3 regions of the Pseudomonas sp. NFACC43 genome follow, and region 1 is predicted to be linked to each of the others. Evidence: predicted binding sites of a transcription regulator. Region 1 holds the regulator's gene; each other region holds the start of a gene.
The links. The regulator FliA, encoded in region 1, starts transcription of late flagellar genes. The targets are predictions, from matches to a motif close to CTAAAGTTTNNNNNNNNNNNGCCGNTAA.

Region 1 (2,271 bases):
CAAAGGTGGCGTCGGCAAGACTAACGTGTCAGTGAACTTGTCCCTGGCTCTGGCAGAGCTTGGCCGACGGGTCATGCTGCTGGACGCCGACCTGGGCCTGGCGAACGTCGACGTGCTGCTGGGGCTTACCCCCAAGCGCACCCTGGCGGACGTCATCGAAGGTCGCTGCGAATTGCGCGACGTGCTGCTGCAAGGGCCCGGCGGGATTCGCATCGTGCCGGCCGCCTCCGGCACCCAGAGCATGGTTCATCTGACCCCGGCCCAGCACGCCGGCCTGATCCAGGCATTCAGCGACATTGGCGATAACCTCGATGTGCTGGTGATCGATACCGCGGCCGGTATCGGTGACTCGGTCGTCAGTTTCGTACGCGCCGCCCAGGAGGTGTTGCTGGTGGTCTGCGACGAACCGACGTCCATCACCGACGCCTATGCCCTGATCAAGCTACTGAACCGCGACTATGGCATGAACCGCTTCCGCGTCCTGGCCAACATGGCCCAGAGCCCACAGGAGGGACGCAACCTGTTCGCCAAGTTGACCAAGGTCACGGATCGCTTCCTGGACGTTGCGCTTCAATACGTGGGGGCCGTGCCCTACGACGAAAGCGTACGCAAGGCCGTCCAGAAGCAACGTGCCGTCTATGAAGCCTTTCCACGTTCCAAATGCGCGCTGGCGTTCAAGGCGATCGCCCAGAAGGTCGATACCTGGCCACTGCCGGCCAACCCACGCGGGCATCTGGAATTTTTCGTCGAGCGTCTCGTGCAACAAACAGCAGGGCCCGTGTTATGACAGCCAGCGGTTACAACCATCTCTACAAGAAATCGGCACGGGACGCCCAATACGAATTGATCGAGCGTTACGCGCCCCTGGTCAAGCGCATTGCCTATCACTTGCTGGCGCGCCTGCCGGCCAGTGTCCAGGTCGAAGACCTGATCCAGGCAGGCATGATCGGCCTGCTCGAAGTGGCGAACAAATACGACGCCAGCAAGGGTGCCAGTTTCGAGACCTATGCCGGTATCCGCATTCGTGGCGCGATGCTCGATGAGGTCCGCAAGGGCGATTGGGCACCGCGTTCGGTACACCGTAATACCCGAATGGTCAGTGACGCGATTCGCGCCATCGAATCTAAAACCGGACGTGACGCTAAAGATCACGAGGTTGCGGCCGAACTCCAGTTGAGTCTCGACGATTATTACGGGATTTTGAACGATACCCTGGGCAGCCGCCTGTTCAGTTTCGACGACCTGTTGCAGGACGGCGAGCACGAAGGGCTGCATGAGGATGGCGCAAGTGCCTATATGGAGCCGTCGCGTGACCTGGAAGATGAACGTTTCCAGAGTGCGTTGGCGGATGCGATTGCCAATTTGCCGGAGCGTGAGCGACTGGTCTTGGCGCTGTACTACGACGAAGAGCTGAACCTCAAGGAAATCGGTGAGGTCCTGGGGGTCAGCGAATCGCGGGTCAGCCAGTTACACAGCCAGTGCGCGGCCCGTTTGCGGGGGCGTTTGGGGGAGTGGCGAGCGCGCTGACAGCGGGCAGGGGAGCGCAGCGGACGAGGTTGGCGGGGCAAGTTCCCATCAGTCGCCGTACGGTGCGCACCGGACCGTTGTCGAGTGTTGTGCCGGATTGATTGAAATGGCGCGTTCAGGTGCTGGACACGTTTAAGACTGCTTGGAGGTCGAATTGGACAAGAACATGAAAATCCTCATCGTTGACGATTTTTCAACGATGCGGCGGATCATTAAGAACCTGTTGCGTGACCTTGGGTTCACCAACACGGTTGAGGCCGACGATGGCACCACCGCCATCCCGGTCCTCAACAGCGGGAGCATCGACTTTCTGGTGACTGACTGGAACATGCCCGGCATGACCGGTATCGACTTGCTGCGTCATGTACGCGCCGATGAAAAACTCAAGCACCTTCCCGTGCTGATGGTCACCGCCGAAGCCAAGCGCGAGCAGATCATCGAAGCGGCCCAGGCCGGTGTGAACGGCTATGTGGTCAAACCCTTCACGGCCCAGGCGTTGAAAGAGAAGATCGAGAAAATCTTCGAACGCATCGGTTAATGGCGCCACGGGGGAGCTATGGAGCATAACGAATCTTCAATGGGCGATTTCGAATCGACCCTGAAAAAACATGCCCGCGAACTGGTCGATAGCCTTGAAAAAGGCCGCTTCGGCGACGCTGTCCAGATGATCCACGAGCTCAACCAGACCCGGGATCGTGGTCTGTACCAGGAAGTCGGCAAGCTCACCCGTGAACTGCACAGCGC
Region 2 (2,271 bases), on a different contig from region 1:
ATGGCCGGAGGCGCGCTCCACGACTTTCTGGGTTTCCCGGGCGCTGTGGCTGATCTGGGTGGTCTGTTGATGGGTGGAGCTGACTTCTTCCAGCATGGCGTCGATGTTGCGGGAGATATCGTCGGTGGCCCGGCTGACGTTCTGCGCCAGGGTCCGCACCTCATCGGCCACCACGGCGAAGCCTCGGCCGCTTTCGCCGGCCCGGGCGGCTTCGATGGCGGCGTTGAGCGCCAGCAGATTGGTCTGGGCGGAGATCTGCTGGATCAACCCGACGATGGACTTGATGCTCGAGGAGCGCTGGTTCAAGGCGTTCACCAGCGTGGCGAACTCGTTGAGGCTGCTGGAGATTTCGCTGATGTTGCCGGTCACTTCGAGCAACTCGGCGTAGGAGTCGCGGGCCATGCTCAGGTTCTGGGCGGTGGTGCTGGAGATGCCCTGGGTCTGGCGCGAGACTTCCTCGATGCGGCCAACGGCGCTGTTGCTCTGGTCCATCACTTCCTTGGCGAAGCGTGCCTGGTGGGTAGCGCTGTCACTGGAATCGCTGATGTTCTTGAGCGAACGCGCCGATTCCACGGCGATGTGTACGGTCAGGGCCTGGACGTTGCTGATGATTTCCCGCTGCTTGGCCAGGAAACGGTTGCACGTGCCTGCCAGTACGCGGATTTCGTCGTGGGTCACCAGGGGCAAGTCCTTGGACAGGTCGCCTTCGCCGTTGGCGATTTCCTCCAGGGCCTTGGTCATGGCTGTGACCGGGCGCACGATGAGATGGCGGAAGTACCAGACCATGAAGCTGATCATGCCCGCCGTCAGTAACGTACCGAACAGCAGCGCGTGGGTCAGGCTGTCGAGTCGCCCCTCGATCTGCCCCAGCAAGGCGGCGTCCAATTGGGCATTGCGCAACTGCAGCACGATGTCCGCACGGGCGCTGAGGGCGACCCAGTACAGCAACCCGCTGACCACGACCAGTAGAAAAAGGCTCGACAGCTTTTTAGTGAGGGTATCGAAAAAACGCATTTCGATAGACTCGTACAAGTCCTTTAACGTCTGCATACCGTCGCTCCTGGGCGGAAAAATCTTTTAATGGAATACATTCGACCGAAAGCGCCAAAGCTTTAGGCGGGGAAGGGCTATTTGATATCACTCTGCAAAAGTCGGCCCGATTCATAGGGTTGGAAGGCGATGGGTTTGATGGAAAAGATTTACTGGGAATTATTCTCAAAGTATATTCGCTCTCATTAACGTTCCCTCCCATGAGTGCCCTTTCTTGAAGCGTTCCATCCCTTTCGCTAACCGCAGCGCATTCTTCAAGCGTGTGCTGCCCACGCTGTCCTGCTGCCTCATCGCCAGCCCCTTGTGGGCGCAGGATTCCCTTGAGCTGCCCACCACGGATATCCAGGGCACCCGCATCACTCAGGAGGAGGGTTACACGGCATCGCAAGCCAGCACGGCGAGCAAGAGCGATGTACCGATCAAGGAAGAGGCGCAGTCCATCAATGTCGTCACCCAGCAGACCCTGGATGACTATCAGGTGCGCTCGCTGAACGATGCGATGAAATTCGTCAGCGGTGTCAGCCAGGGCAACACCCTGGGCGGCTCGCGGGACTCACTGGTCAAGCGCGGCTTTGGTACCAACGACGATGGCTCGATCCTGCGCGATGGCGTGCGCTCGAACCTGGGGCACAATTTCAGCGCCACCACCGAGCGGGTCGAGGTGCTCAAGGGGCCGGCCTCGTTGCTGTATGGCGCGCTGGAGCCGGGCGGCCTGATCAACGTGATCAGCAAGAAGCCCGAATATACCCAGGGCACCACGCTGAGCGGCTCGGCCTACAGCGAAGGTGGCGGCACCATGGCCCTGGACACCACCGGACCGCTGGGCGATACCGGGTTGGCGTATCGCTTGATCGCCGAGCGCGGCCATGAAGATTACTGGCGCAACTATGGGGTCAACGAGAGCACGCTGGTGGCGCCATCCCTGGCTTGGACGGGGGAGCGTGCTTCGTTGAACCTCAGTTATGAGTACAACGAATACTCCAGTCCGTTTGACCGGGGTACGGTGTTCAGGAACGGGCACCCGGCGGACATCGACTACGACAAGCGCCTCGATGAGCCTTGGGCCAAGAGCGTGGGGATTCGCGAAACGGCGACGGCGCGGTTCGAGTATGAGTTGAGCGACGCGTGGAAAACGCGGGTTACCTATGGTTGGAACAATGATCGGTACAGTCTTTCGATTGCGCAGCCGAGTCTGTCGAAAACCGGTGTTTTTCAGCGAGC
Region 3 (2,271 bases), on a different contig from region 1:
GGCCACGGCCGGGTGCCAGAGGTCCGGCATGCTGTTCTGGCGAGCGCTGTTGGCGGCTTGTTGGTGAAGTTGCTGCTGGATCTCTTCCACGGGCATCTGCAGGTACAGGCTCGTGAGGTACTGCCAGCGTGCGCTGTGGGGAGCGTCCCAGGCATGGTGCGCTGAAACCGCCAGGCCGTTGGCCAGCAGCACGGTGTTGGCCGGTTGGTTCAGCCAGCGCCGCAGGGTCGGGTCATCGTCCAGGCGGTTCTGTTGGCGCAGCGGATGTTCGCTGTCTCGGGCGATGCGCAGGACTTTCGCCAGTTCGCGACGTTCATTGAGCAACAGTCGGTAACCCTGCGCCACCCAGACCGGCAGGCGCCAGGTCTCCACCAGGGCCAGGCAGATGCTCAGCAGGCCGACGCCGAACAATTCGTGCTCCACCTTGCTGGCCTGCTGGCCTTGATGGAGGACCCGCAGCTCCCATTCCCCCAGCAGGCGCGGATGCGTCAGCGCCATGGGCCAGAGCGGCGAGAGAAACAGCAGGCTGCCCCAGTGAATGTCCTGCCACAGCCGCGCCAGGCGGCTGGCGAAAAAACCATTGGCCTGTTGCGTGGCATGCTGGCTGATCAATTGCAGCTGGCGCAGGGCAACGGGTATCTGTTGCTCCGGCAGCGAGGGCAGGCGTGCCAGCAGTTCCTCGGTGCGCTTGAGGCCGAGACGGTTGATGGCCACTTCGAGATTTTCCGCGGGCTCGGCGAGGTTGCCCCGGGTGTGATGATTGGCTTCCCGGATGACGCTCAGGGCCAGGGCGGGGCTGTCCTGCATCAGCTCGGCGATATCGCGCAACGAGCGATTGCTGTCGGCGATGGCCTTGCAGACCAGGTCGTGACTGGCCTGCGGCACCGGCAGATGGACGCCCTCGAGCAGCTTTACCCAGCCTTCGAGGGTGGTCGGTCGTGGAGTTGGAACCTTCGTTTCGTTAGCCATGGCTGGGGGTGATCATCGCATGCTGCAACGTGGCAAATTGGCTTTTCGCCAGAACTGGCTATAGTCTGGCGCAGTTTTGCCGATAAGGAGAAGAAGAGATTTTCCAGCTTCCGAATATGACCTTGAACCCGACTTAAATAAGTACTTTCTATCTATGGCTAAAATTATCGGCATCATAGTCGTGTTCGCGAGCGTGCTCGGCGGATACGTGCTCTCCCATGGCAAGATCGCCGCCCTGGTCCAGCCCTTCGAGGTGCTGATCATCGGTGGTGCGGCCCTTGGCGCTTTCCTGCAGGCCAACCCTGGCTACATGACCATGCACGTGCTCAAGAAATCCCTGAGCATGTTCGGTTCGCGCTTCAGCCACACGTTCTACCTGGAAGTGCTGGGGCTGATCTACGAGATCCTCAACAAGAGCCGGCGTGAAGGCATGATGGCGATCGAAGGCGACATCGAAGACGCCGCCGCCAGCCCGATCTTCGCCAAGTATCCCGCCGTGCTCAAGGACGCCCGGATGACGGCGTTCATCTGTGACTACCTGCGCATCATGTCGTCCGGCAACATGGCTCCCCATGAGCTGGAAGGCTTGTTCGACATGGAACTGTACAGCCTCAAGGAAGACCTGGAGCACCCGTCCCACGCCGTCAACGGTATCGCCGACGGTATGCCCGGCTTCGGTATCGTCGCCGCGGTGTTGGGTATCGTGGTGACCATGGCTTCCCTGGGCGATGGCGACCAGAAGTCCATCGGCCTGCACGTGGGTGCGGCCCTGGTGGGTACCTTCTTCGGTATTTTGGCCGCGTACGGTTTCTTCGGCCCGCTGGCCCATTCCCTGGCCCATGATGCCAAGGAAGAGCTCAACGTCTACGAAGCCATCAAGGCGTCCCTGGTGGCCTCGGCCTCGGGTATGCCGCCATCGCTGGCGGTCGAGTTCGGTCGCAAGGTTCTCTACCCGGCGCACCGTCCAAGCTTCGCCGAGCTGGAACAAGCGGTTCGCGGTCGCTAGTGCTTTGCTTTGCAAATACGTTCCTTTTTTGGCCAGTGACTGTTGCTGCCAGACAAGGCGCCGCGACGAGTCATAGCCCGCTATGGCGAGGAGCGGCAACGCAGTATGGCAGCAACAGGCACCGTCAGAACGGAACAGTATTTGTGAAGCAGAGCACTTAGGTCATGGAAAATAATCAGCCGATTATCGTAAAGCGCGTCAAGCGCATTGCCGGCGGGCACCATGGCGGTGCTTGGAAAATCGCCTTTGCCGACTTCGCGACGGCGATGATGGCGTTCTTCCTGGTGTTGTGGCTG

Region 2: the regulator FliA is predicted to act here: its motif matches at 1,089-1,116, upstream of BT179_RS11955 (methyl-accepting chemotaxis protein).
Region 3: the regulator FliA is predicted to act here: its motif matches at 1,028-1,055, upstream of motA (flagellar motor stator protein MotA).

What each region holds. Positions count from the first base shown of each region.
Region 1 covers NZ_FPKK01000001.1:828,987-831,257, reverse strand. Annotated here, with positions in the region: gene fleN (flagellar synthesis regulator FleN) at 1-787, shown strand, start outside; gene fliA (RNA polymerase sigma factor FliA) at 784-1,527, shown strand; gene BT179_RS03585 (chemotaxis response regulator CheY) at 1,694-2,065, shown strand; gene BT179_RS03580 (protein phosphatase CheZ) at 2,084-2,271, shown strand, end outside.
Region 2 covers NZ_FPKK01000005.1:359,193-361,463, reverse strand. Annotated here, with positions in the region: gene BT179_RS11955 (methyl-accepting chemotaxis protein) at 1-1,050, opposite strand, end outside; gene BT179_RS11950 (TonB-dependent siderophore receptor) at 1,265-2,271, shown strand, end outside.
Region 3 covers NZ_FPKK01000009.1:169,157-171,427, reverse strand. Annotated here, with positions in the region: gene BT179_RS17250 (HDOD domain-containing protein) at 1-969, opposite strand, end outside; gene motA (flagellar motor stator protein MotA) at 1,124-1,975, shown strand; gene motB (flagellar motor protein MotB) at 2,140-2,271, shown strand, end outside.